Regions from separate parts of the Streptomyces sp. WP-1 genome, predicted to be linked through region 3. Evidence: riboswitches for the same ligand, from Rfam matches in the RefSeq annotation. Region 3 holds a riboswitch; each other region holds the start of a gene.

Region 1 (9,531 bases), 1.8 Mb from region 3:
CCGTCGACGACGAGGGCTATGTCGTGGACACGGAGGACTGCGAGGGGCGCGAGAAGGCCTGGCGGGAGAGTGGCACCTCGCGGCCGATCACGGTCGTCGGCAATCCGGTGCTGCACAAGGAGTGCCGGGACGTCACCGAGTTCGGCGAGGAACTGCGGCAGCTGGTCGCCGACATGTTCGCCAGCCAGCGCACCGCCGAGGGCGTGGGCCTGGCCGCCAACCAGATCGGCGTCGACCTGAAGGTCTTCGTCTACGACTGCCAGGACGACGAGGGCGCCCGGCACGTGGGCGTGGTGTGCAACCCGAAGCTGGTCGACCTGCCCGCCGAGCGGCGCCGGCTCGACGACAACAACGAGGGCTGCCTGTCGGTGCCCGGGGCCTACGCCGAGCTGGCGCGCCCCGACTACGCCGAGGTGACCGGCCAGGACGAGCAGGGCAACCCGGTCAAGGTCCGCGGCACCGGATACTTCGCACGGTGTTTGCAGCACGAGACCGACCACCTCTACGGCTACCTCTACATCGACCGGCTGTCCAAGCGCGACCGCAAGGACGCGCTGCGGCAGATGGCCGAGAACGAGCCGCGCTACCCCGTGGTCGCCAACGACTAGGTCCCGTGGGGCCGTTGGGCGCCGTACCGGGGACCAGTCCCGGCCCGGCGCCCTTCTTCTTGCCCTTCTTCGTTCACCAGTACGTCGCACAAATTGTCGTTTCTGCGGTGCTGGTGATCATTAATCAGTCACACAGGGGAGGAATCTCGGCACCATGGGGTAGTGAGGGGCGCAAATCCGTTCCCACGGCGGTCAGTTGTGGTGCTGAATGGGAAGTGCGGGATAGGTAACGAGACGCACCGGTCCCACCCGAGCGGGTGCGTATCCGGCGGCTGAGAGGGGTTTGTTCCGTGCAGGCTTTCCCACACCGCACCACAGAGACGACGACGGCGGTCGTGGTACCACCCTCGCTGGCACTCCCGGTGATCGAGTCCGGCTTTCCCCGGCGACTGCACCCGTATTGGCCGCGGCTCCAGGAGAAGACCCGGCTGTGGCTGCTGGAAAAGCAGCTGATGCCGGAGGACAAGGTGCGGGAGTTCGCCGACGATCTGCGCTACACCGACCTGATGGCGGGCTACTACACGGACGCCCGCGACGAGGTGCTCCAGGCGATAGCGGACTACAGCGCCTGGTTCTTCGTCTGGGACGACCGGCACGACCGCGACATCGTGCACGCGCGCCCGGGCGACTGGCGGCGGCTGCGCCACCGGCTGCACGCGGCACTCGACGCACCCGCGCACCATCTGCACCACCCGGACCCGCTGGTCGCGGGATTCGCCGACAGCGTGCTGCGGCTCTACGGCTTCCTGCCGGTCAGCTGGAACCAGCGCTTCGCCCGGCATTTCCACACGGTCATCGAGGCGTACGACCGTGAATTCCGCAATCGCACCCAGGGGTATGTGCCCGGCGTCGAGGAGTATCTCGCCCTGCGCCGGCTCACCTTCGCGCACTGGATCTGGACCGACCTTCTCGAACCCAGTGCCGGATGTGAACTCCCCGATGCCATAAGGAGGAATCCCGCTTATCGCCGGGCCGCCTTGCTCAGTCAGGAATTCGCCGCCTGGTACAACGATCTGTGCTCGCTCCCGAAGGAAATAGCAGGCGATGAGGTCCACAATCTCGGAATCAGTCTCATCACCTACGAGGGGCTGACTCTCGAAGAGGCGGTGGACAATCTCAGGCGACGCGTCGAGACCTGCATCGACGAATTCCTCGTAGCCGAACGCGAAGCCCTCCGGTTCGCGGATGCACTCGCCGACGGTACGGTACGCGGAAAGGAATTGAGCGTCGCCGTCCGCACCTGCGTCGGCAATATGCGCAACTGGTTCAGCTCGGTCTACTGGTTCCACCACGAGTCCGGCCGTTACATGGTGGACAGTTGGGCCGACCGCTCCACACCCCCGTACGTCACCAACGAAGCGGCAGGTGAGAAATGACCGTAGAGTCCGTGCAGCCCGAGACCTCCGTCGCCCCGGCGCAGCTGCGTGAACCACCCCTGGCCGGCGGCGCCGTCCCGGTCTTCGGGCACGGCCTGCAACTGGTGCGCGACCCGCTGGACTTCATGTCCTCATTGCGCGCCCACGGCGACATCGTGCGTCTCAGGCTCGGCCCCAAGACCGTGTACGCCGTCACCACCCCGGAGCTGACCGGCGCGCTCGCCCTCAGCCCCGACTTCAAGATCGACGGCCCGGTGTGGGAGTCGCTGGTGGGCCTGCTCGGCGAGGAGGGCGTGGCCACGGCCAACGGCCCCCGCCACCGCAGGCAGCGGCGCACCATCCAGCCCGCGTTCCGGATGGACGCCATACCCGACTACGGCCCGATCATGGAGGAGGAGGCGCACGCGCTGACCGAGCGCTGGCGGCCCGGCGCCCCCATCGACTGCACCTCGGAGTCCTTCCGGGTGGCCGTGCGCATGGCGGCCCGCTGCCTGCTGCGCGGCGAGTTCATGGACGAGCGCGCCGAGCGGCTGAGCACCGACCTCGCCACCGTCTTCCGCGGTATGTACCGCAGGATGGTGGTGCCGCTGGGGCCCCTGTACAAGCTGCCGTTTCCGGCCAATCGTGAATTCAACCGCGCATTGGCCGATTTGCATCTGCTGGTGGACGAGATCGTCGCCGAGCGGAGGGCATCTGGTCAAAAGCCGGACGATTTGCTGACGGCATTGCTGGAGGCGAAGGACGACAATGGGGAGCCCATCGGGGAACAGGAGATCCACGACCAGGTCGTCGCGATAATCACCCCCGGCGCCGAAACGATCGCGTCCACGATCATGTGGCTGCTCCAGGCGCTCGCGGAACACCCGGAGCATGCCGAGAAGGTGCGTGCCGAGGTCGAATCCGTGACCGGTGGCCGGCCCGTCGGATTCGAGCACGTCCGCTCCCTCAGGCACACCAACAATGTGATCCTGGAGGCCATCCGGCTGCGCCCGGCCGTATGGATTCTGACGCGCCGGGCGACCGTCGACACCGCGCTCGGGGAGTACCGCATTCCGGCCGGGGCCGACATCATCTACAGCCCGTACGCCATTCAGCGTGACGCCCGTTCGTACGACCGGCATCTCGACTTCGACCCGGACCGCTGGCTTCCGGAACGGGCCAAGGAGGTGCCGAAGTACGCGATGAGCCCCTTCAGCGTCGGCAACCGCAAGTGCCCCAGCGACCACTTCTCCATGGCCCAGCTGAGCCTGATCACCGCGGCGATCACGGCGAAGTACCGCTTCGAACCGGCGGACGACAGCGACGACAGCGTCCGGGTGGGCATCACCCTGCGCCCGGACAATCTGCGGCTGCGGCCGCTGCCCTGGTGAGACACCCCGGGTGACACCAGGAGCGATGCCGCTACCGGCGCGTGTTCAGGCGGCCTGCGGGCCCCGGAACGCGCGCCGGTAGGCGTTCGGGGTGGTACCGAGCGCCCGCATGAACTGATGGCGCAGCGCGGCCGCCGTACCGAACCCGGTGCGCGCGGCGATCGCGTCCACCGTCTCGCCGGTGCCCTCCAGCAACTCCTGTGCGCGCAGCACCCGTTGGCGCAGGATCCAGCGGTACGGCGTGGTCCCCGTCTCCTGCTGGAAGCGGCGGGCGAAGGTGCGCGGCGCCATATGGGCGCGGGCGGCGAGCTGTTCGACGGTCACCTCCCGATCGAGGTGCTCCTCCATCCACACCAGCACCTCGCCGACGGTGTCGCACGGCGTCCTGGGCAGCGGCCGTTCGATGTACTGGGCCTGGCCGCCGTCCCGGTGCGGGGGCACCACCATCCGACGGGCGATCTTGTTGGCGACCTCGGGGCCCTGCTCCCTGCGCACCAGATGCAGACAGGCGTCGATGCCGGCCGCGGTGCCCGCGGAGGTGATCACCGGGTCCTCGTCCACATAGAGCACGTCCTGCTCGACGGCGAGCCGCGGATAGCGCCGGGCCAGCTGCTCGGCATGGTGCCAGTGCACCGCGCACCGGCGCCCGTCCAGCAGCCCGGCGGCGGCCAGCACGAACACCCCGGAGCAGACGCTGAGCACCCGGCAGCCCCGCTCGACGGCCCGCCGCAGCGCCGCGAGCAGCTCGGGCGGATAGTCCCGGTCCACATAGCTCTCACCGGCAGGTACGGCGATCAGATCGGCCTCTTCCAGCCGCTCCAGGCCGTGCGGCGTGGACACGGTGAACCCGCAGTGCGTGCCGAGGTCGGGCCCCTCGGCCGAGACCACGGCGAAGTCGTACACCGGCAGCCCCTCGTCGCTGCGGTCGATGCCGAACACCTCGCAGACGACGCCCAGCTCGAAGGGGTGCACTCCGTCCAGCAGCACGGCGGCCACGTTCTTGAGCATGCCCCCAGTGTGCCTCAGGGCCGGCAGTAATTCGAGGGTGCCCGGCAGTCCTGCCACTCCCGGTCAGCAGTGTCCGGCAGGACAGTGGTGGCATGACCGGAAACCAGATCCAAGGCCTGATCGGAATGACCGCGACCCTCGGGATCCTCGTCCTCCTGGCCCTTCCCTCCGTGCTCGGCGTCCTGCGCGAGCGGCGCGTCGACCGGCAGATCAGGAAGGCCCAGGAGGACCACGGAAAGAAGGAGGCTCAGAAGTCCTCGTCCAGGTCGACCTTGCCCTCCACCGCCACCTGGTACGCCGACGGGCGGCGCTCGAAGAAGTTGGTCAGCTCCTGAACACCCTGGAGCTCCATGAAGGAGAAGGGGTTCTCCGAACCGTAGACCGGCGCGAAGCCCAGCCGGGACAGGCGCTGGTCGGCCACGCACTCCAGGTACTGCCGCATGGAGTCGGTGTTCATGCCCGGGAGGCCGTCACCGCACAGGTCGCGCGCGAACTGCAGCTCGGCCTCGACGGCCTCCCGCAGCATGTCGGTGACCTCCTGCTGGAGCTGGTCGTCGAACAGCTCCGGCTCCTCCTTGCGCACGGTGTCGACCACGTCGAAGGCGAAGGACATGTGCATCGTCTCGTCGCGGAACACCCAGTTGGTGCCGGTGGCCAGGCCGTGCAGCAGACCCCGGCTGCGGAACCAGTAGACGTACGCGAAGGCGCCGTAGAAGAACAGGCCCTCGATGCACGCGGCGAAGCAGATCAGGTTGAGCAGGAAGCGCCGGCGGTCCGACTTCGACTCCAGCCGGTCGATCTTGTCCACCGAGTCGATCCACTTGAAGCAGAACTCGGCCTTCTCGCGGATCGAGGGGATGTTCTCGACGGCCGCGAACGCCGCCGCGCGGTCCTCCGGGTCGGGCAGGTAGGTGTCCAGCAGCGTCAGATAGAACTGGACGTGCACCGCCTCCTCGAACAGCTGACGGCTCAGGTACAGCCGCGCCTCGGGGGAGTTGATGTGCTTGTACAGCGTCAGCACCAGGTTGTTGGCGACGATCGAGTCACCCGTCGCGAAGAACGCGACCAGGCGGCCGATCAGGTGCTGCTCGGCCGGGCTCAGCTTCGCGAGGTCGGAGACGTCCGAGTGGAGGTCGACCTCCTCCACGGTCCAGGTGTTCTTGATGGCGTCCCGGTAGCGCTCGTAGAAGTCCGGGTAGCGCATCGGACGGAGAGTCAGTTCGAAGCCCGGGTCGAGCAGGTTCTGATGACGGGTGGACATTACTGGCAGGCCTCGCAGGACTCGGGGTTTTCCAGGGAGCAGGCGACGGCGTCGGGGTCGGCGACCTGCTGGACGGGGATGGTCTGCTGCGCCTGGGCGGCACGGGCGATCCGGGTCGCCGGGCGCGAGCGCAGGTAGTACGTCGTCTTCAGCCCGGACTTCCAGGCGTACGCGTACATCGAGGAGAGCTTGCCGATCGTCGGCGTCTCCATGAACAGGTTCAGGGACTGCGCCTGGTCGAGGAACGGGGTGCGCGCCGCCGCCATGTCGATCAGACCGCGCTGCGGGATCTCCCACGCGGTGCGGTACAGCGCCCGCACCTCCTCGGGGATCCACGCGAAGCCCTGCACCGAGCCGTTGGCCTCGCGCAGCGCCTCCCGGGTGCGCGCGTCCCAGACGCCCAGGCCCTTCAGGTCCTGCACCAGGTAGGAGTTGACCTGGAGGAACTCACCGGACAGCGTCTCGCGCTTGAACAGGTTGGACACCTGCGGCTCGATGCACTCGTAGACGCCCGCGATGGAGGCGATGGTGGCCGTCGGCGCGATCGCCAGCAGCAGCGAGTTGCGCAGGCCGACCTCGGCGATCCGCTTCCGCAGCGCCGCCCAGCGCTCGGGCCAGGTCTCCTCGACGCCGTAGTGGTCGGGGTGCAGCACACCGCGCGCGGTCCGGGTCTGCTCCCAGGCGGGAAGCGGGCCGCTGCGCTCGGCGAGGTCGGCGGACGCCTCGTACGCGGCGAGCATGATCCGCTCGGCGATCTTCGTGGACAGCGCCTTCGCCTCGGGCGAGTCGAAGGGCAGCCGCAGCTTGAAGAAGACGTCCTGGAGGCCCATCGCGCCGAGGCCCACCGGGCGCCACTTGGCGTTGGAGCGGCCCGCCTGCTCGGTCGGGTAGAAGTTGATGTCCACGACGCGGTCGAGGAAGGTGACAGCGGTGTGGACGGTCTCGTCCAGGCGCGCCCAGTCGATGTCCCCGTCGACGACGAAGGCACCCAGGTTGACGGAGCCCAGGTTGCAGACCGCCGTCTCACCGTCGTTGGTGACCTCCAGGATCTCCGTGCAGAGGTTGGAGGAGTGGATGACCTGGCCCGGCTCGGCGGTCTGGTTGGCGGTGCGGTTGGCGGCGTCCTTGAACGTCATCCAGCCCTGGCCGGTCTGCGCGAGGGTGCGCATCATGCGGCCGTACAGCTCACGGGCCGGCATGGTCTTCTTCGCGAGCCCCTTGCGCTCCGCCTCGCGGTAGGCGGCGTCGAACTCCGCGCCGTACAGGTCCACCAGCTCGGGCACGTCCGCCGGGGAGAACAGCGACCACTGCCCGTCGGCGTTGACCCGGCGCATGAACTCGTCCGGCACCCAGTGCGCGAGGTTCAGATTGTGCGTACGGCGGGCGTCCTCACCGGTGTTGTCCCGCAGCTCCAGGAACTCCTCCAGGTCGGAGTGCCAGGTCTCCAGGTACACCGCGGCCGCGCCCTTGCGCCGGCCGCCCTGGTTCACCGCGGCCACCGAGGCGTCCAGGGTCTTCAGGAACGGCACGATGCCGTTGGAGTGCCCGTTGGTGCCCCGGATCAGCGAACCGCGGGCGCGGATACGGGAGTACGACAGACCGATGCCGCCGGCGTGCTTGGAGAGCCGGGCGACCTGGTGGTAGCGGTCGTAGATGGAGTCCAGCTCGTCCAGCGGGGAGTCGAGGAGGTAGCAGGACGACATCTGGGGGTGCCGGGTGCCGGAGTTGAACAGGGTGGGGGAGGAGGGCAGGTAGTCGAGCCGGCTCATCAGCCGGTAGAGCGCGGCGACCTCGTCCACCGAGCGTGCCGAGTCGTCCTCGGCGAGGCCGGCGGCGACACGCAGCATGAAGTGCTGGGGGGTCTCGATGACCTGACGGGTGATCGGGTGGCGCAGCAGATAGCGGCTGTGCAGGGTGCGCAGCCCGAAGTAGCCGAAGCGGTCGTCGGCGGCGCGGTCGATCAGGTGGTCGAGCCGGGCGGCGTGGATCCGGACGAACTCGGCCGTCCGGTCGGCGATGAGCCCCTCGCGGTGTCCGACGGCGACCGACTCGGTGAAGGACGCCACGCCCTGCGAGGCGGCCTCGGCGCGGATGGAGATGGTCAGCAGCCGGGCGGCGAGCCGCGAGTACGCGGGGTCCTCGGAGATCAGGCCGGCCGCGGCCTCGGTCGCGAGCTCGCGCAGCTCCGCCTCGTCGGCGTGGGCGGAGCGGCCGCGCAGCGCGGCGGCGGCGACCCGGCCGGGATCGGCGTCGGGGAGGTCCCCGGTCAGCTCGGTCAGGGTCCGCAGCAGCGCGGTACCGGGACCGTCGTTCTCCAGGCCCTGGGCTGAAGCCGGTTCGGCTGGCGCGATGGTCACGTGGGGCTCTCCCTCGCTCGGCACGGGGCCTGGCGGAGGGCAGGGGCAGCCACGAGCGCACACGGCGTCGCGTCCACCGGCCCACTCCGCGAGGCCCGGACGTCTCAGAGCACCCGAACCGGTGGGCCGGGTGCGCTGCCGGCAGGTCCTCGGACTGATCCCCGTGCGCGGATGCGCACAAGTACACCGTTGCGGGACAGTTCCGGATTCGCACCGGATTCCCCTGCGACGACAGCGACCATGAGCATACATCTAGTGCCGGGCCGGAATGCCACCCCCAGATGTTGTGTCACCGTGTGTCTACGAGGGGTATGCGAAACGGGGCGCGAGGGGCACGCGAAACGGGCCGCCGGCGCCCTTGGCGCCGCCGGCCCGCCCCTGGCCGCCCGGGTCCCCGGGCGCCTCGCTAGTGGCTGGTGCCCGCCGTGGCGGGCGGCAGCTCGACCTGTACGCCCGGGTCGCCGGCGTCCGCCGTGTAGTCCTCGGGACGGGTCTCGTCGATGCCCTCAGGGGCCTTCACGGCCTTCAGGACGACGGTCAGGACGACCGTGACGAGGACGTTGAGGACGAAGGCCGTCATGCCGATGTAGCCGATCTGGCCGATGCCCGGGATGTCGTCGGCGGAGCCGCCGAAGTGCTTCTGGGTCGGGGAGGCGACACCGTACGCGGCGAGGGTGCCGTAGATCATGCCGACCGCCCAGCCCGCGAGCAGCGCCCAGCGGTGGAACCAGCGGGTGAACAGGCCGCCGACCAGGGCCGGGAAGGTCTGCAGGATCCAGATGCCGCCGAGCAGCTGGAAGTTGATGGCGACCGTCTTGTCCATGCCCAGTACGAAGATCAGCGCGCCGACCTTCACCAGCAGCGACACGAACTTGGAGACCTGCGCCTCCTGCTTCGGCGTGGCGTCCGGCTTGATGAAGTCCTTGTAGATGTTGCGCGTGAACAGGTTCGCCGCCGCGATCGACATGATCGCCGCCGGGACCAGCGCGCCGATGCCGATCGCCGCGAACGCCACACCGGCGAACCAGTCCGGGAACATGTCCTCGAACAGCTGCGGGATCGCCAGCTGCCCGTTGGTGACCTTCACCCCGGCCGCGATCGCCATGAAGCCCAGCAGCGCCAGCAGGCCCAGCATCAGGGAGTACAGCGGCAGGATGGTGGTGTTGCGCCGGATCACGTTACGGCTCTTGGAGGAGAGCGTCGCGGTGATCGAGTGCGGGTACATGAACAGCGCGAGCGCGGAACCGAGAGCCAGCGTGGCGTACGTCCACTGTCCGGCGGGCGCCGGCGCGAGCGCCCCGCGGGGCTTGCCGGTGGCCGGGTTGACCTGGCTGAACGCGTGGGCCGCCTTGGCGAAGATGTCGTCGAAGCCGCCCAGCTTGATCGGGATGTAGATGATCGCCACACCGATCACGATGTAGATCAGCGCGTCCTTGACGAACGCGATCAGCGCGGGCGCCCGCAGCCCCGAGGAGTACGTGTACGCGGCCAGCACCGCGAACGCGATCAGCAGCGGCAGGTCCTTCACGAACGCGTTGGTGTTGTCGCCGC
Region 2 (9,531 bases), 4.9 Mb from region 3:
CGGCCGCGAACAGCCGCGCCGCCCGCCCCGCGAGCGCCACCGGCTCCGGACCGCCCGTCGCCCGGCCGTCCGTGACGACGACCAGCAGCGCCCGCCGCGCCGGATCCCGCAACCGCTCCACCCGCAGCACCTCGTGCGCCTTGAGCAGCCCCGCCGCGAGCGGGGTACGGCCGCCCGTCGGCAGCGACTGAAGCCGTACGGCCGCCGCGTCGACCGAGGACGTCGGCGGCAGCGCCACGTCCGCGCCGGAGCCCCGGAAGGTCACCAGACCCACCTTGTCCCGCCGCTGATAGGCGTCGAGCAGCAGCGACAGCACGGCACCCTTCACCGCGCCCATCCGCTGCCGGGCCGCCATCGACCCCGAGGCGTCCACCACGAACAGCACGAGATTGCCCTCGCGCCCCTCCCGGCTCGCCTGCCGCAGATCGTCCCGGCGGACCACGAGGCCGGGCCCGGACCGGCCGCGCGCCCGCTGATGCGGCGCCGCCGCCTGCACGGTCGCCGCCAGATGCAGCTTGGTCAGCGCCCCCTGCGGCCGCCGCGCCCCCGTGGTCCGGCCGTGCTCGGTCCGCGCCCGCGAACGCCGCCCGGCGGCACCCTCCCCGATCCCGGGCACGCTGAGCACCTTGGTCCGGAACGGCTCGGCCGCCCGCACCGGGGACTGCTCACCCGCGCCGGCACCGGCGGGCTGCGGCTCCCCGCCCTCACCGGCCTCCGGCCGCGCGGCGGTGTCCCCGCCGCCCTCGGGACCGGACTCGGGCGCCGGCTGCCCGCCGCCACCGGGACCGTCGGGATCGTCGTCGCCGTCCCCGTCCTGACCGGCGGACTGCTCCAGCGTCTCGTCCAGCTTGTCCTCGTCCAGGCCCGGCGCGTCGAAGGGGTTGCGGCGCCTGCGGTGCGGCAGCGCGAGCAGCGCCGCCTGCCGTACGTCCTCCGCGAGCACGTCCGTCCGCCCGTCCCACGCCGCCAGCGCGGTCGCCGTGCGCGCCATCACGATGTCGGCGCGCATGCCGTCCACCTCGAAGGCCGCGCAGGTCGCCGCGATCTGCCGCAGCGCCGCGTCACCGAGGCGCACCTGGGGCAGCAACTCCCGTGCCGCGACGATCCGCTGCCGTACGGCGGCCTCCTCGCCGGCCCAGCGCGCGGCGAAGGCGGCGGGGTCGTCGTCGTACGCGAGGCGCCGTCGTACGACCTCCACCCGCTGGTCCGGCTCCCGCGAGGCGGCGACCTCGACGGTCAGCCCGAACCGGTCGAGCAGCTGCGGCCGCAGCTCGCCCTCCTCCGGGTTCATGGTCCCGACGAGCAGGAACTTCGAGGCGTGCCGCACCGAGACGCCCTCGCGCTCCACGTAGGAGGCGCCCATCGCCGCCGCGTCCAGCAGCAGGTCGACCAGGTGGTCGTGGAGCAGGTTGACCTCGTCCACGTACAGGATCCCGCGGTGCGCGTCGGCCAGCAGGCCCGGCTCGAACGCCTTCACGCCCTCCGCGAGCGCCCGCTCGATGTCCAGCGCCCCGACCAGCCGGTCCTCCGAGGCCCCGACGGGCAACTCGACCATCCGCGCGGCCCGTTCGCCACCCGGACCCGCCTCGTGCGGCCCGTCCGGGCACCCCGGGTCGGGCGCCGCGGGGGCACAGGAGAACCGGCACCCGGGCACCACGGCCACCTCGGGCAGCAGTGCCGAAAGGGCCCGTACCGCGGTCGACTTGGCGGTGCCCTTCTCGCCGCGCACCAGCACACCGCCGACCGCCGGGGACACGGCGTTCAGCAGCAGCGCGAGCCGCAGATCGTCCTGGCCGACAACGGCCGTGAAAGGAAAGGGGGTGGTCACTGGTCGTCGCCCTCCAAGTCGCCCTCAAGCTCCAGATAGGTGGCGCGCAGCCGCTCCAGCGTCTCCGCGTCCGGCTCGGCCCACAGGCCCCGGTCCGCCGCCTCCAGCAGCCGCTCCGTGACGCCGCGCAGCGCCCACGGGTTGGACTTCTTCATGAAGTCCCGGTTCTCCGGGTCGAACACGTACTCGGCGGACAACTTCTCGTACATCCAGTCGTCCACCACGCCCGCCGTGGCGTCGTACCCGAACAGGTAGTCCACGGTCGCCGCCATCTCGAAGGCGCCCTTGTAGCCGTGCCTGCGCATCGCCGCCATCCAGCGCGGGTTGACCACCCGCGCCCGGAACACCCGGTGCGTCTCCTCGCCCAGCGTGCGGGTCCTCACCTGGTCCGGCACCGCCGAATCACCCACGTACGCCTCGGGGTTGGCCCCCGTCAGATGGCGCACCATGGCCACCATGCCGCCGTGGTACTGGAAGTAGTCGTCGGCGTCCGCGATGTCATGCTCTCTCGTGTCGACGTTCTTCGCCGCCACCGCGATCCGCCGGAACGCCGTCTCCATGTCCCCGCGCGCCGCCCGCCCGTCCAGGCCCCTGCCGTACGCGTAGCCGCCCCACACCGCGTACACCTCGGCGAGGTCCGCGTCGGAGCGCCAGTTGCGGGCGTCGATCAGCGGCAGCAGACCCGCGCCGTACGCGCCCGGCTTGGAGCCGAAGATACGGGCGGTGGCCCGCCGCCGGTCGCCGTGCTCGGCGGTGTCCTCCTCCACGTGCGCCCGCACGTAGTTGGACTCGGCCGGCTCCTCCAGCGCGGCCACCGCCCGCACCGCGTCGTCGATCAGCCCGACCACGTGCGGGAACGCGTCCCGGAAGAAGCCGGAGATGCGGACCGTGACATCGATGCGCGGGCGCCCCAGCTCGGCCGGGGGGATCACCTCGAAGCCGGTCACCCGGCGCGAGGCGTCGTCCCAGACCGGGCGGCAGCCCAGCAGTGCCAGGATCTCGGCGATGTCGTCGCCCTGGGTGCGCATCGCGGACGTGCCCCAGACCGTCAGGCCGACGGACTTCGGGTACGCGCCGGTGTCGGCCAGATACCTCTGCACCAGCGAGTCCGCGAGCGACTGCCCGACCTCCCAACTGAGCCTGGACGGGATGGCCTTGGGGTCGACGGAGTAGAAGTTGCGGCCGGTCGGCAGGACGTTCACCAGGCCGCGGGTCGGCGAGCCCGAGGGCCCCGCCGGGACGTAACCGCCGTCCAGCGCCCGCAGGATGTGCCCGATCTCGTCCGTGGTGCGCGCGAGTCGCGGTACGACCTCGTCGCAGGCGAACTCCGACACCGCGACCGCGTCCGGGAGTTCGACACCCCCGAGCGCCTCCCGCACGACCTCCCGTACGGCCTCGCGCGCCCAGTCCCGCGCCTCCATGCCCTCCGCGATCCGCCGGCACAGCTGCTCCAGCAGGTCGATCGCGTCGGCGGCCGTCCGCGCCGGACCTTCCACCAGGTCCGTCAGCTCCACGGGCACCTTCAGCGGCGCGCCCGGCTCGGCCAGCAGCTCCTTCTCCACCAGCCCGAAATGCTCGGCCAGGGCGGCCCGCAGGCCCGGCAGCGCGTTCGCCTGCCCGCCCCAGACCTGGGAGGCGCGCAGCACGGCGAGGACGAGGTTGACGCGGGGCTCGCCGACCGGGCCGCCGCCCAGGATGTGCAGGCCGTCGCGGATCTGCACGTCCTTGATCTCGCACAGATAGCCGTCGATGTGCATCACGAACTCGTCGAACGTCTCGTCGTCCGGCTGCTCGTCCACATGCAGGTCGTGGTGGAGCTCGGCGGCCTTGACCAGGGTCCAGATCTGGGCGCGCACGGCCGGCGCCTTCGTCGGGTCGAGGTCGGAGACGAGCGCGTACTCGTCCAGCAGCTGCTCCAGCTTGGCGAGGTCGCCGTAGGTGTCGGCGCGGGCCATCGGCGGCACCAGGTGGTCCACGACCGTGGCGTGCCCGCGCCGCTTGGCCTGGGTGCCCTCGCCGGGGTCGTTGACGATGAACGGGTAGATCAGCGGGAGTTCGCCGAGCACCGCGTCCGGCGCGCAGCCGCGCGAGAGGCCGAGGCCCTTGCCCGGCAGCCACTCCATGGTGCCGTGCTTGCCCATGTGCACGATCGCGTCCGCGCCGAAGGTGTGGTCGAGCCAGCGGTAGGCCGCCAGGTAGTGGTGGGAGGGCGGCATGTCGGGGTCGTGGTAGATCGCGATCGGGTTCTCGCCGAAGCCGCGCGGCGGCTGGATCATCACGACGACGTTGCCGAACCGGAGGGAGGCGAGCACGATGTCGTCGCCGTCCACGTAGAGGTTGCCCGGCGGCTCGCCCCACGCCTCGGTCATCGCCTCGCGCAGCTCGGGATCCAGCGTCTCGAACCACGCCCGGTAGTCGGCCAGCGGCACCCGCGCGGGTGCGGTGGCCAGCTGCTCCTCGGTCAGCCACTCCACGTCATGGCCGCCGGCCTCGATCAGCCGGTGGATCAACTCGTCGCCCTCGGACGGGTATTCGCTGAGGGAGTACCCGGCGTCGCGCAGCGCGTCCAGCACCCGGACCGCGGAGGCGGGCGTGTCCAGGCCGACCGCGTTGCCGACCCGGGAGTGCTTGGTCGGGTAGGCGGTGAAGACCAGCGCTACGCGTTTCTCGGCGTTCGGCTTGTACCCGAGCCGGGCGTGCCGCACCGCGATCCCGGCCACCCGGGCGGCCCGCTCGGGGTCGGCGACGTACACCGGGACCTCGTCGGGGCCCTGTTCCTTGAAGGAGAAGGGCACGGTGATCAGCCGGCCGTCGAACTCGGGGATGGCGACCTGCATCGCCGCGTCCATGGGGGAGAGGGCGGCGTCCGACTCGTCCCACGCGGAGTGCGAGGAGGTGAGGCAGAGCCCTTGCAGGATGGGCACGTCGAGATCGGCCAGCGCGCCGATGTCCCAGGCTTCCTCGTCGCCGCCCGCCGACGCCTCGGAGGCGTGGGTGCCGCCGGCCGCGAGCACGGTGGCGACCAGCGCGTCGGCGCGGCCCAGCAGTTCGTACAGCCCGGCGTCCGCGCCGCGCAGCGAACCGCAGTACACCGGAAGGGCGTTGGCGCCCTGCGCCTCGATGGCCGTGCACAGGGTGTCCACGAAGGCGGTGTTGCCGCTGAGTTCATGGGCCCGGTAGAAGAGCACGCCCACGGTCGGGCGGCCCTCCTGGACCTCGTATCCGCCGTGCACGCCGAACTCCGGCATCCGGCGCGGCTCCTCGAAGCCCTCGCCGGTCAGCAGCACGGTGTCGGACAGGAACCGGGACAGCTCGCGCAGATTGTCCGGGCCGCCCTCGACCAGATAGCGCAGCGCCTCCGCCACCACTCCGGCGGGCACGGTCGACTCGGCCATCAGCTCCGCGTCCGGCACCGCCTCGCCGCCCAGCAGCACCGCCGGGACGCCGGACGCCTTCAGCGCGGCCAGCCCGTCCTCCCAGGCGCGCTTGCCGCCGAGGAGCCGTACGACGGCGAGGTCCGCGCCCGCCAGCAGCCGCGGCAGCTCCTCGGCGACGTCGACCCGGGTGGGGTTGCCGATCAGATAGCCGGCGCCACAGGACCGGGCCGCCAGCAGATCGGTGTCGGCGGTGGACAACAACAACACTGTGCTCATGCGGGCGCTCCCGGTGGGATGAAGGGCAGTCCTTGCGGCGCGCCGGACTCGATGAGCCGCCACAGCGCGTCCGTGTCCGCGTGCTGTTCGATCAGATCGCCGAGCCGGTCCAGCTGCTCCTCGCGCAGCGCGGCGAAGGAGGTGTCCGGCGCGGGCACGAAGCGGCGGCCCGCGGCGGCGGCCACCTCGCGCAGGAAGGCCCGGCGGAAGCCGTCCGACTCCAGTGAGCCGTGCCAGTGGGTGCCCCAGGTCGCGCCGACCCGGCAGCCGTCCAGGAAGGCTTCGCCTCCCGTGACGCGGGCGACGCCGTGGTGGATCTCGTACCCCTCGACCGGTTCGCCGAGGGCCCGGCCGGCGGGGCGGGTGAGGGTCTTCTCGCGGGCGAACCGCACCCGCACGGGCAGCAGTCCGAGGCCGGGGACCGCGCCGGCCCGCGACTCCACGTCGTCCTCGATGTGCTCGCCGAGGATCTGGAAGCCGCCGCAGATGCCGAGCACGGGCCGGTGCTCGGCGGCCCTGCGGGCGAGCGCGTCGGCGAGGCCGCGCTCGCGCAGCCACCGCAGCGCCCGGACGGTGCCCCGGGTGCCGGGGACGACGACCAGGTCGGCGTCGGCCAGCTCCTCCGGGCGGTCCACGAACCGCACCACGACGCCGGGTTCGGCGGCGAGCGCGTCCACGTCGGTGAAGTTGGACATCAGCGGGATCGCGCACACGGCGACGCGCAGCACGTCCGCGCCGAGCGGGGGAGCGACGGCCGACTCCCGCACCGTGCCCCGCAGGGAGACGCGGAGGCCGTCCTCCTCGTCGATCCCGAGTCCGTGCCGGAACGGCAGCACGCCGTACGCCGGCCGCCCGGTGAGGCCCTTGAGCATGTCGAGGCCCGGCTCCAGCAGCGAGACGTCACCGCGGAACTTGTTCACCAGGAACCCGGCGACCAGTTCCTGGTCCTCGGGGGAGAGCAGGGCGACGGTGCCGAAGAAGGAGGCGAAGACGCCGCCGCGGTCGATGTCGCCGACGACGAGCACGGGCAGCCGGGCGCCGCGCGCGATCCCCATGTTGACGATGTCGGTGCGGCGCAGATTGATCTCGGCCGGGCTGCCCGCGCCCTCGCAGATCACCGCGTCGTACTGCCCGCGCAGCTCGGCCAGGCAGTCCAGCACCGTGCCCAGCAGCCGCTGCCGGCGCCCGCCGTGGTAGCCGCGCGCGCTCATCTCGCCCACCGGTTTGCCCAGCAGCACCACCTGGCTGCTCTGCTCGCCGCCCGGCTTGAGCAGCACGGGGTTCATCTGCGCGGTCGGCTCGATCCGGCACGCCTGGGCCTGCATGGCCTGCGCCCGGCCGATCTCGGCGCCCTCACGGGTGACGAAGGAGTTGAGGGACATGTTCTGCGCCTTGAACGGCGCGACCTTCACGCCCTGGCGCACCAGCCACCGGCAGATCCCGGCCGTCACGACGCTCTTGCCGGCGTCGGAGGTGGTGCCGGCGACGAGGAGACCACCGTTCACTTCCCGCGTCCCTTCGGTCCGTTGACGAAAAGGCGCGCGGCGAGTGTGGTGCCGAGCGCGAGCAGGCCGACGCGCCGGGAGAGCCGTACGGCCCGCCCGATGTCGGGGACTTGTACGGCCCGTCCGGCAGCGCCGTTGAGCACGGGCCGGTGTTCGACGCGGCCGCCGTAGGAGAGGGTGCCGCCCAGGCGGACGCCGAGGGCGCCCGCGAAGGACGCCTCCACGGGACCGGCGTTGGGGCTCGGATGGCGGCGGGCGTCCGCGCGCCAGGCCCGCAGGGCGCCGCGCGGATCGGGTCCGGCCGCGGCGGCGAGGACGGCGGTCAGCCGGGCCCCCGGCCAGCCGGCCACGTCGTCCAGGCGCGCGGACGCCCAGCCGAAGCGGCGGTACCGGGCGGACTTGTGACCCACCATCGCGTCCAGGGTGTTGACGGCCCGGAAGCCCAGCAGCCCCGGCACCCCGGCGGCCGCGCCCCACACCAGGGCGCCCACGACCGCGTCGGAGGTGTTCTCGGCGACCGACTCGACCACGGCCCGTGCGATCCCGTCGGCGTCCAGCGCCTGCGGGTCCCGGCCGCACAGATGCGGCAGCCGGGCGCGGGCCGTCTCGATGTCCCCGGCCGTCAGGGCGGCCCCGATGGCCTCGGCCTCGCGGGCGAGGGAGGTGCCGCCGACGACGGCCCAGGCGGCCGCGGCGGTCAGGGCGGCGGAGGCGGCGGGGGAGGGGCGTACGACGTGTGCGGCCAGCGCTCCGAGCGCGACGGCGCCACCGGCGCACACGGTGGTGTGCAGGGTGCCCCAGCCGCGGTGGTCGTGCCACAACGCGCCCTCGACAGCGGCGGCCGCACGTCCGAACGCGGCGACCGGGTGCCCGCGGCGGGGATCGCCGAGGAGGAGGTCGCCGAGAAGTCCGGCGGCGGCGCCGTACGCGTAACTGCGATCGGCGGCCATCGGCTCAGTCGGCCGTGGTCACCGTGGCGGTGGTCCTGGTACTGGTCCTTCGGCAGCCGGGCATGGCGATGTGTCCTCACTCAGGGTGTCCGCGCCCTGGTTCGACGTGATCGGCGGCGAGAGTTCCTGGCTACCCGGGGAGTTCTTCCCCGGTGACAGTGGCGGGACCGCGCCGGATTCGCACCGGCTTCCTCTCCTGCTGCCGTACATGGCGTGGGCAGTCCACCACGCCCCCGGAACGGCCGTCAACTTGCCGTTGACCTGCGGGAGTGTGCAGATTCCCACACCACGAGGGGTGGCCGGGCACGCGAGAGGCTCCCCTGCCGCGGGCGGCGGAGGGGAGCCTTCGGGAAACTGCCGGGACCCGGGACCGGGCCCCGGGCTCAGGACTTGGAGACGATGAGGAGGATGCCGTACGCCACCGCCGCCGCGCAGGCCGCGAAGCAGACGTAGGCGCCGGTGACGGCGAGCGTGGCGGAGCCGCCCTCGGCCGCGGCCTTCTCGCGCCGGGCCAGGCCGTTGACGCCGAGGGTGAACAGGACCACCAGGCCGACGGTGAACGCGAGGCTGACGCCGAAGACGGAGCCGATGGCCGCCCAGTCGATCTTCATGGGGTTGCTTCCTTGGTGAACGGGGCTCGGGGTCAGACGGTGGCGGCCGGCGGGGCCGCGGCGGCGGGGGCCGCCGGTCCGGCGGCCGGGGCCTGTGCGGGGGCCGGGATGGTGGCCGTGAGGTCCTCGGTGATCGTGCCGGCGGGCGGGGGGCTCACCGCGGCGATGGCGGTGGTCACCACGCCGGAGGGCTCCGCGGCCGGGTCGGCGACCACATTGGTGTGGTCGATGACCTCGCGCCGGGACAGCTTGTAGATCCAGGCGCTCGCGGCGACCAGGAAGACGGCGACCGCCGCGGTGCCCCCGTCACCGAGTTCGGTGACGGCCTCGGCGCCCGCGCCGACCAGCGCGGCGGCCGGCAGGGTGAGCACCCAGGCGACGGCCATCCGGGTCGCGGTGGACCAGCGGACCACACCGCCCTTGCGGCCGAGACCCGAGCCCATCACCGCGCCGGAGACGACATGGGTGGTGGAGAGGGAGAAGCCGAGGTGGGAGGAGGCCAGGATGGCGGTCGCGGCGCTGGTCTGCGCGGCGAAGCCCTGCCGGGGCTCCAGATCGGTCAGGCCCGTGCCCATGGTGCGGATGATGCGCCAGCCGCCGATGTAGGTGCCGAGCGCGATGGCGAGGCCCGCGGAGAGGATCACCCAGGTGGGAGGGTTGGAGCCGGGGGCGATGGCGCCGCCCGCGATCAGCGCGAGGGTGATGATGCCCATCGTCTTCTGCGCGTCGTTGGTGCCGTGCGCGAGGGAGACCAGCGCGGCGGAGGCGACCTGGCCGACGCGGAAGCCCTTGCGGGTGGCCTCGCCCTCGGTCCTGGTGCCGGCGCCGTAGGAGAGCCGGGTGGCCACCAGCGCGGCGATCCCCGCCACGACCGGCGCGGCGACCGCGGGCAGCAGCACCTTGGTGACCAGGACCCCGCCGTGCACGGCGCCGAATCCGGCGGAGGCGACGGCGGCGCCGATCAGACCGCCCATCAGGGCGTGC
Region 3 (9,531 bases):
CGAGGTCCCCCAGGACGAGCGACTGGCCACCTGGGAACCGGCGATGGGCGCGGCCCCGCTGTTCAAGCCCGAACTCATCGCCCTGCCGGGGTCGGAACCGGTCGACGGCAGCAGGTGGGCGCTGCACGCGGAGTGATGCGGTCCGCGAGGGGCTGGACTTCGCACCGTCCAGCCCCTGTTCCCCTCTCAGAGGCGGACCGCGTCGAGGACGGCCCGGGCGAAGACGGCCGGTGCCTCCTGCGGGAGGTTGTGCCCGACGCCCTCGACGACCCGGTGCTCGTAGGGTCCGGTGAAGCGGTCGCGGGTGGGGTCGCCGGGTGCGGTGAAGGGGTCCAGCTCGGGGCTCAGGGTGATGGCGGGGACGTGGATCACGGGCCGGGCGGCGAGTTCCTTCTCGTAGCGGTCGTACCGGCGTTCGCCGTCCGCGAGGCCGAGGCGCCAGCGGTAGTTGTGGATGACGACGGCGGCGTAGTCGGGGTTCTCGAAGGCGGCGGCGGTGCGCCGGAAAATAGCGTCGTCGAACTTCCAGCCGGGTGAGACCAGTTGCCACACCAGTCGGCACAACTCGTCGCGCAGCTTCGGTGTTTCCATGGCCTGGCGGCCGCGTTCGGTGGCGAAGTAGTACTGGTACCACCAGGTGTGCTCGTCGGCGGGCGCGATGGGCGACTTCTGCGCCTCGACGTTCGTGACGAGGTAGCCGCCGGTCGAGACGAGCGCGGTGACCCGTCCCGGCCACAGCGCGGCGATGATGTCGGCGGTGCGCGAGCCCCAGTCGAAGCCGGCGAGGACGGCCTCACGGATCTCCAGCGCGTCCATGAGCGCGACGATGTCCAGGGCGACGGCGGACTGCTGGGCGTTGCGGACCGTGCGGCCGGACCGGAACCGGGTGGTGCCGTGGCCGCGCAGGTAGGGCACGATCACGCGGTACCCCCGCCCGGCGAGGAGCGGGGCGACGTCGACGAAGCTGTGGATGTCGTACGGCCATCCGTGCAGGCAGATCACGACGGGACCGTGGGCCGGGCCCGTCTCGGCGTACCCGATGTCGAGCACACCCGCGTGGACCTGCTTGAGCGCGGGGAACGCGGTGTGCGTCCCGGGTGCGGGGGCCTCGTCCGCCCCGCCGGGAGCGGCCTGGGCGGCGTCCGCCGACCGCGAGCCGGTCAGGGAGAGCGCGGCCGCGCCGGTCCCCAGGCCGACGGCCTTCCCGAAGGTACGCCTGTCGATCATATGAAACCCTCCGTCGTCCGCTGCGCGCGGTGAGGTCGGCTCGCCCGCGACGCCACCGGCCGCTCCCCGCCGCCCGAAGGCGGCACGAAGGGGGCGATCGCGTTCTGCGAGCCGAACCGGCAAAGCGTCATCCCTCGGGCTCCGTGACCCGGTACGGCACGAACGTACTGGTGTCCTGGTCGATGTGCAGCCGGTGGCCGAGCGGCGGGGCGGCGCGCTGCGGGCAGGAGAGGCGTTCGCAGACGCGGCAGCCCATGCCGATGGGGGTCGCGGCGGCGGTGCCGGCGAGGTCGAGGCCGTCGGAATAGACGAGACGGTGGGCGTGGCGGACCTCGCAGCCGAGGCCGATGGCGAAGGTCTTGCCGGGTTCGCCCCAGCCGCCGCGGTGCCGGGCGACGGCGCGCGCGGTCCACAAGTAGCGCTGGCCGTCGGGCATTTCGGCGACCTGGACATGGATGCGGCCGGGTGCGGCGAACGCCTCGTACACGTTCCACAGGGGGCAGGTGCCACCCGCCCGGGAGAAGTGGAAGCCGGTCGCCGACTGGCGCTTGGACATGTTGCCGGCCCGGTCCACCCGGACGAAGGAGAAGGGCACCCCGCGCAGCCGGGGGCGCTGGAGGGTGCTCAGCCGGTGGCAGACGGTCTCGTAGCCGAGGCCGTAGCGGTCGGTGAGGCGTTCGATGTCGTAGCGCACCTCCTCGGCGGCCGTGTGGAAGGCGCGGTACGGCAGGACGAGCGCCGCCGCGAAGTAGTGGGCGATGCCGATGCGGGCGAGCGCGTGGGCGGTCGAGCCCGGGGTGAAGTCCTCGGCGGCCAAGTGGTCGAGTTCGGCGCCGTGTTCGAGCAGGGCGAGCTGGGTGGCCAGGCGGAACGCGCGCTGGCCGGGGCGCAGCCGGGTGGAGAGGTGGAGGGTGCGGGTCGGCGCGTCGTAGTGGTGGAGGTGATCGCCCGCCCCGCCGGACAGCCGGACGCCGTGCCGGTCGGCGAGGCGGGCGGTCAGGGCGGGGAGCACCTCGCCGGGGGTGATGCCGATCTCCTGGGCGAGGGCCTCGGCCGCGAGATCGGTGTCGTGGAGGTAGTTGCGGCGGCGGTAGAAGAAGTCCCGGATCTCCTCGTGGGGTGAGCGGGGCGGCTCGGGGTCGGTGCCGCGGCCGTCCGTGGCCTGCGTGAGGCGTTCGGCGAGCAGCTGGTTGCGGCGGCCGAGGCCCAGCAGCACCTGGGCGACGGCGGGCATCCGGGCGGCGAGTTCCGACAGGTCGGCGGCGGACAGGCGGGACTCGGCGAGTTCCCCGGCCAGGGCCTCGCGCAGATCGGCGACCAGGCGTGTGGTGTCGCGCTCGGAGAAGAAGCCCGGGTCGACGCCGAACGTCTCGGTCAGCCGGAGCAGGACCGGGACGGTGAGCGGCCGGGAGTCGTGTTCCATCTGGTTGAGATAGCTCGGCGAGATGGCGAGCACCCGGGCCATCTCGGCCTGGCTCAGGCGCCGCTCCTCGCGCAGGCGCCGCAGCCGCGCGCCCGCGTACGTCTTGGCCATCGCCGGGTCCTCCCCTTTTCCGTCCGGCTCCCGGTCGGCTTCCATCCGATGCCCTTCCGGCTCCCGGTCAGCGTAGGTGATCAATGCCCCGGCGGGGCCTTCGCAATGTTGGCAAATGACGGCCGGAAGATTCGCAGAAGTTGGCAGACGTCCACCATTGTTGGCACTCAGTGCCACTGCCAGAGTGTGAGTGCGGCCCGCCGGACACCGGCGACCACCGCTCGCGGACCGGGGCTCGAATCAGGCCCTTACATCGGGTTTCCCGGCGCAGGCGAGGGTCGTCACCGGCAGCACTGCTCAGCTCCGTCCCCAGGTACCGGCGGGCCGTACCCCAACTGTTCGACACGTAGTGCCACCCCGGTTCGCCGGACCGCGGACGTTGGCAGCCGAATACAGACCGAGGAGACAGTCATGGCAGAGGCGACGAGGACGCAGGCGGCCGAGGAGCTGGCGCGGCGCTGGGCGACCGATCCCCGCTGGCAGGGCGTCGAGCGCACCTACAGCGCCGAGGACGTGATCCGGCTGTCCGGCAGCGTCCGCGAGGAGCACACCCTGGCCCGGCGCGGCGCCGAGCGGCTGTGGCGGCAGCTGCACGAGCGGGACTACCTCCACGCGCTCGGCGCGCTCACCGGCGGCCAGGCGGTCCAGCAGGTCAAGGCGGGTCTCCAGGCCATCTACCTGTCCGGCTGGCAGGTCGCCGCCGACGCCAACCAGGCCGGGCACACCTACCCGGACCAGAGCCTGTACCCGGCCAACTCCGTTCCCCAGGTGGTGCGTCGGATCAACAACGCGCTGCTGCGCGCCGACCAGATCGCCACCGCCGAGGACGCCGGGGACACCACGGACTGGCTCGCGCCGATCGTCGCCGACGCCGAGGCCGGGTTCGGCGGTCCGCTCAACGCCTTCGAGCTGACCAAGGCGATGATCGCGGCGGGCGCGGCGGGCATCCACTACGAGGACCAGCTCGCCTCGGAGAAGAAGTGCGGGCACCTCGGCGGCAAGGTCCTGGTGCCGACCTCGCAGCACATCCGCACCCTGAACGCGGCGCGTCTCGCCGCCGACATCGCCGACGTGCCGAGCGTCGTCATCGCCCGCACCGACGCGCTCGCCGCCAACCTGCTCACCACCGACGTGGACGAGCGGGACGCCGAGTTCGTCACCGGCGAGCGCACGGCGGAGGGCTTCTACCGGGTGCGGCCCGGCATGGCGCCGGTGATCGCCCGCGGTCTGGCGTACGCGCCGTACGCCGATCTGCTCTGGGTGGAGACCGGCACCCCCGATCTCGCGCAGGCCCGTGAGTTCGCCGAGGCGATCCACGCCCGCCACCCGGACCAGATGCTCGCCTACAACTGCTCGCCGTCCTTCAACTGGAAGGCCGCGCTGGACGACGACCAGATCGCCAAGTTCCAGCGGGAGCTGGGCGCGATGGGCTACAAGTTCCAGTTCATCACCCTGGCCGGGTTCCACTCCCTCAACCACGGCATGTTCGACCTGGCCCGCGGCTACGCCGAGCACGGCATGACCGCCTATGTCGACCTCCAGGAGCGGGAGTTCGCCGCCCAGGCGCAGGGCTTCACCGCCGTCAGGCACCAGCGCGAGGTCGGCACCGGCTACTTCGACCTGGTCTCCACCGCCGTCAACCCCGCCTCCTCCACCACCGCGCTGGCCGGGTCGACGGAGGAAGAGCAGTTCCACTAGGCCGCCCGCCTCACCCGCAGGAGAGACCGATGTCCACCAGTGCACTGACCCACCGGGTCCGCGTGCTCGCGCCGTTCGGCGAGCGGCACGACGAGATCCTCACGCCCGCCGCCCTGGACTTCGTCGGGGCCCTCGTGGCCGCGTTCGGCGAGCGCCGCCAGGAGCTGATGAAGGAGCGGCGCCGGCAGGCCCTGCGGCTGGCCGCCGGCGCGCCGCTCGACTTCCCGATGGTCACCTCCGCCGTGCGCGCCGACCCCGGCTGGCGGGTCGCGCCGCCCGCGCCCGGTCTGACCGACCGCCGTGTGGAGATCACCGGCCCGCCGGACCGCCGTATGACGGTGAACGCGCTCAACTCCGGGGCCCAGGTGTGGATGGCCGACTTCGAGGACGCCACCGCGCCCACCTGGGGCAATGTCATCGGCGGCCAGCTGAGCCTGCTGGACGCCATCGAGCGGCGGATCGACTTCACCGCCGCGGACGGCCGAGAGTACCGGCTCGGCGAGCGGCTCGCCACGATCGTCGTACGCCCGCGTGGCTGGCACCTGGAGGAGGAGCACCTGGAGTACGACGGCCGGCCCGTGCCCGCGGCGCTGGTGGACTTCGGTCTCTACTTCTTCCACTGCGCCCAGCGGCAGATCGACGCCGGGTACGGCCCGTACTTCTATCTGCCCAAGCTGGAGAACCGGTACGAGGCGCGGCTGTGGAACGACGTCTTCGTGCACGCCCAGGAGCTGCTCAACATCCCCCGGGGCACCGTCCGCGCCACCGTGCTCATCGAGACGATCACAGCCGCGTTCGAGATGGAGGAGATCCTCCACGAGCTGCGCGAGCACAGCTCGGGGCTCAACGCGGGCCGCTGGGACTACCTGTTCAGCATCATCAAGACCTTCGGCCACCGCACCGACTTCCTGCTGCCGGACCGGGCGAAGGTCACCATGACGGCCCCGTTCATGCGGGCGTACACCGAACTCCTCGTGCGCACCTGCCACCAGCGGGGCGCGCATGCCATCGGCGGCATGGCGGCGCAGGTGCCGGGCGGCGAACCGGCCGCTCGCGAGGCCGCGTTGGCGACGGTCCGGCTGGACAAGGAGCGAGAGGCGGAGGACGGCTTCGACGGCTCCAGGGTGGCGCATCCGGGCCTGGTCCCGGTGTGCCGGGAGGTGTTCGACGGCGTCCTCGGCGGGCGGCCGCACCAACTGGACCGGCTGCGCGAGGACGTGGCGGTATCGGCGGCCGAGCTGCTGTCGGTGCGCCGGATCGCGGGACCGCCCACGGCGGAGGGGGTGCGCACCAATCTCCGGGTCGCGCTGCGCTACTTCGCCGCCTGGCTGGACGGCCGGGGTGCGGTCGCCCTGGACGGCCTCATGGAGGACGCGGCCACGGCGGAGATCGCCCGGGTGCAGATCTGGCAGTGGCTGCGGCACCGGGTGATCGAGCGGGAGACGGTGACGGAGCTGCTGGAGGAGGAGACGGCGGCGCTCGGCGCGGAGTATCCGTGGGCCCCCGTGGAGGACGTCCGCGCGCTGTTCGAACGCACCGCGCTCCAGGGAGAGTTGCCGCTGTTCTTCACACCGGACGCCTACGCCCGGCATCTCGTGCGGCGGGCGTCATGAGCGGGCGCTTCGCACGCGTCGGAGTGGTCGGCGGCGGCCGGATGGGCGCGGGCATCGCCGAGGTGTGCGCGCGGGCCGGTCTGGACACGGTGGTCTGCGAGGCCGACGCGGTGGCCGCCCGCGCGGCCCGGGACCGGGTGGCGGGCTCGCTCGAACAGGCGGTACGGCGGGGCAAGCTGGCCGAGACCGAGGCCCGGGACGCCCTCGCGCGCATCGTCTTCAGCGGCGGTCTCGACGAGTTGGCCGACCGGCAGCTCGTGATCGAGGCCGTGACCGAGAACGCGGACGCCAAGACCGAGGTGTTCGCCGCGCTCGACAAGATCGTGGCGGACCCGGCGGCGGTGCTGGCCACCAACACCTCGTCGCTGCCCGTGATGCGGCTCGGGATGGCCACCTCCCGCGCGGACCGGGTCGTCGGACTGCACTTCTTCAACCCGGTGCCGGTGCTGCCGCTGGTGGAGGTGGTCGCCTCGCTGCACACCTCGGCGCGGACCGTGACCGAGGTGGAGACCTTCGCCACCGAGGTGCTCGGCAAGACGGTCGTGCACGCCAAGGACCGGGCCGGCTTCGTCGTCAACGCGCTGCTGGTGCCGTACCTGCTGGCCGCGATCCGGATGGCGGAGTCCGGGTTCGCCTCGGCCGGTGACATCGACGCGGGGATGGAGCAGGGCTGCGCCCACCCGATGGGACCGCTGCGGCTCGCCGACCTGATCGGCCTCGACACCGTCGCCGCGATCGCGGAGTCGCTGTACGACGAGTTCCACGAACCCCTCTACGCCCCGCCCCCGCTGCTGCGGCGGATGGTCGAGGCGGGGCTGCTGGGCCGCAAGAGCGGCCGGGGGTTCCACGTGTACGGCCAGGGCTGAGGAGCCTGGTCCGGCCGGGCTGAGGGGCCCGGCCCGCGGTCACCGGCCGAGGGTCCGGACGACCGTGCGGAGGGAAGGGCGGGAAGCGCGTGTGCGGCGCTTCCCGCCCTCTGCCGTGCGGCGGCATCGCGGGCCACGGCGGCGCGGGCGGGCGACCACCTGGGCCCCGGAGTGCCAGGGGCGCGGGCCCGGCAAGCGGGCCGTCCGGGCCCTTCCGGAGCCGGGACGCGATCTGGTCCGGGGCCGTCCGTCTCGGCGCGCCATCCGAATGCTGGACTTGATCCACCACGCGAACCCTTCGGCCCGTAGGCTGGCGCGTGCAGCTGGTTCGCCCCGTCCGCCAGGCGGGAGCGTCGCAAGAGGGAACCCGGTGGGAATCCGGGACTGCCCCGCAGCGGTGAGCGGGAACGACCGCCGTCATACGCACTGGACCCGGTGAACAGGGTCTGGGAAGCGACGGCCAGTAGGTGTCCTCAGGTGATGAGGGCGTGCCCGCGAGTCCGAAGACCTGCCATCTGCCCGTGCGCGGGACGTCCCGTGCGCGGCATCCCGGTGACCTCGAGGGCGGGTCGGCGACACAGAACCGAACGGACGGCCATGGGCCGCTGCCGTACGGTCCGTCACCCCTTCGCGCTCTCGTCCCGTCCCCGGGATCTCAGGGATTCATCTCGCGAAGGAGATCTCCGTGACCACGAAGTCCGCAGCCGCGGCGGCACGGGCCACCGTGTACGGCTACCCCCGCCAGGGGGCGAACCGGGAACTGAAGAAGGCGATCGAGGGCTACTGGAAGGGCCGCGTCAGCGCTGACGAACTGCGGGCGACCGCAGCCGAGTTGCGCGGCACCGCCTGGCGCCGGCTCGCCGAGGCCGGTCTGCACGAGGTGCCGTCCGGCGACTTCTCGTACTACGACCATGTCCTGGACACCAGCGTCATGGTCGGCGCGATCCCCGACCGGCACCGGGCGGCCGTCGCCGCCGATCCGCTGGACGGCTACTTCGCGATGGCCCGCGGCACCCAGGAGGTGGCGCCGCTGGAGATGACCAAGTGGTTCGACACCAATTACCACTATCTGGTACCCGAGTTGGGGCCGGACACGGTGTTCACGGCCGACTCCGCCAAGCAGGTCGCGGAGCTGACCGAGGCCCTCGCCCTCGGGCTGAGCGCCCGCCCGGTGCTGGTGGGCCCGGTGACCTATCTGCTGCTGGCCAAGCCCGCGCCCGGGGTGCCCGCCGACTTCGAGCCGCTGACCCTGCTGGACCGGCTGCTGCCGGTGTACGCCGAGGTCCTCGCCGACCTGCGGGCGGCCGGCGCCGACTGGGTGCAGCTCGATGAGCCCGCCCTCGTCCAGGACCGCACCCCGGCCGAGCTGAACGCCGCCGAGCGCGCCTACCGCGATCTCGGCGCCCTCACCGACCGGCCCAGGCTGCTGGTGGCGTCCTACTTCGACCGGCTCGGCGAGGCCCTGCCGGTGCTCGCGAAGGCGCCGGTGGAGGGCCTGGCCCTGGACTTCACCGAGGCCGCCGCCCGGAACCTGGACGCGCTGGCCGCCGTCGGCGGGCTGCCCGGCAAGCGGCTGGTCGCGGGCGTCGTCAACGGCCGCAACGTCTGGGTCGACGACCTGGAGAAGTCCCTGGCCACCCTCGGCACCCTGCTGGGCCTGGCCGACCGGGTCGACGTCTCGGCCTCCTGCTCCCTGCTGCACGTCCCCCTCGACGCGGCCGCCGAGCACGACATCGACCCGCAGATCCGGCGCTGGCTCGCCTTCGCCGAGCAGAAGACGGCGGAACTCGCCACGCTGGCCAAGGGCCTCACCCTCGGCACGGACGCCATCGCCGCGGAGCTGTCCGCGAACCGGGCCGACCTCGCCTCCCGGGCCGGTTCCGCCCTCACCCACGACCCTGCCGTGCGCGCCCGCGCCGCCGCCGTCACCGAGGCCGATGCCCGCCGCTCCCAGCCGTACGCCGAGCGCGCCGCCGCCCAGCGCGCCCGGCTGGGGCTGCCCCTGCTGCCCACGACGACGATCGGCTCGTTCCCGCAGACCGGTGAACTGCGCGCCGCTCGCGCCGACTTGCGGGCGGGCCGGATCGACACCGCCGGGTACGAGGAGCGCGTGCGGGCCGAGATCCGGGAGGTGATCGCCTTCCAGGAGAAGGCCGGGCTCGACGTCCTGGTGCACGGCGAGGCCGAACGCAACGACATGGTCCAGTACTTCGCCGAACAGCTCACCGGCTACCTCGCCACCCAGCACGGCTGGGTCCAGTCGTACGGCACCCGGTACGTGCGGCCGCCGATCCTGGCCGGCGACATCTCCCGCCCCGGTCCGATGACGGTCCGCTGGACGTCGTACGCCCAGTCGCTCACGGACCGCCCGGTCAAGGGCATGCTCACCGGTCCGGTCACCATGCTCGCCTGGTCCTTCGTCCGCGACGACCAGCCCCTCGGGGACACCGCGCGGCAGGTCGCCCTCGCGCTGCGGGACGAGGTCGACGACCTTGAGCACGCGGGGACTTCGGTGATCCAGGTGGACGAGCCCGCGCTGCGCGAGACGCTGCCACTGCGCGCCGCCGACCGGCCCGCGTACCTGGACTGGGCG

What was found. A riboswitch is a leader RNA that binds a small molecule or an ion and turns the genes downstream of it on or off. The one in region 3 is predicted to bind cobalamin.
Region 1: linked by a shared signal. The riboswitch ahead of QHG49_RS12445 (ribonucleoside-diphosphate reductase subunit alpha) and the one ahead of metE (5-methyltetrahydropteroyltriglutamate--homocysteine S-methyltransferase) in region 3 are both predicted to bind cobalamin.
Region 2: linked by a shared signal. The riboswitch ahead of QHG49_RS26890 (cobalamin biosynthesis protein) and the one ahead of metE (5-methyltetrahydropteroyltriglutamate--homocysteine S-methyltransferase) in region 3 are both predicted to bind cobalamin.

Annotation. Positions count from the first base shown of each region.
Region 1 is NZ_CP123923.1:2,931,564-2,941,094, reverse strand. Features, by position in the region: gene def (peptide deformylase) at 1-608, shown strand, start outside; gene cyc1 (epi-isozizaene synthase) at 944-1,984, shown strand; gene QHG49_RS12460 (cytochrome P450) at 1,981-3,354, shown strand; gene QHG49_RS12455 (helix-turn-helix domain-containing protein) at 3,400-4,362, opposite strand; gene QHG49_RS12450 (ribonucleotide-diphosphate reductase subunit beta) at 4,610-5,623, opposite strand; gene QHG49_RS12445 (ribonucleoside-diphosphate reductase subunit alpha) at 5,623-7,980, opposite strand; cobalamin riboswitch at 8,103-8,238, opposite strand; gene mctP (monocarboxylate uptake permease MctP) at 8,387-9,531, opposite strand, start outside.
Region 2 is NZ_CP123923.1:6,078,802-6,088,332, forward strand. Features, by position in the region: gene QHG49_RS26875 (putative cobaltochelatase) at 1-1,828, opposite strand, end outside; gene cobN (cobaltochelatase subunit CobN) at 1,825-5,481, opposite strand; gene QHG49_RS26885 (cobyric acid synthase) at 5,478-6,986, opposite strand; gene QHG49_RS26890 (cobalamin biosynthesis protein) at 6,983-7,936, opposite strand; cobalamin riboswitch at 8,036-8,179, opposite strand; gene QHG49_RS26895 (hypothetical protein) at 8,320-8,547, opposite strand; gene QHG49_RS26900 (inorganic phosphate transporter) at 8,580-9,531, opposite strand, start outside.
Region 3 is NZ_CP123923.1:1,158,525-1,168,055, forward strand. Features, by position in the region: gene QHG49_RS04785 (formyltransferase family protein) at 1-136, shown strand, start outside; gene QHG49_RS04790 (alpha/beta fold hydrolase) at 187-1,227, opposite strand; gene QHG49_RS04795 (short-chain fatty acyl-CoA regulator family protein) at 1,355-2,761, opposite strand; gene aceA (isocitrate lyase) at 3,173-4,459, shown strand; gene aceB (malate synthase A) at 4,489-6,072, shown strand; gene QHG49_RS04810 (3-hydroxybutyryl-CoA dehydrogenase) at 6,069-6,938, shown strand; cobalamin riboswitch at 7,261-7,455, shown strand; gene metE (5-methyltetrahydropteroyltriglutamate--homocysteine S-methyltransferase) at 7,624-9,531, shown strand, end outside.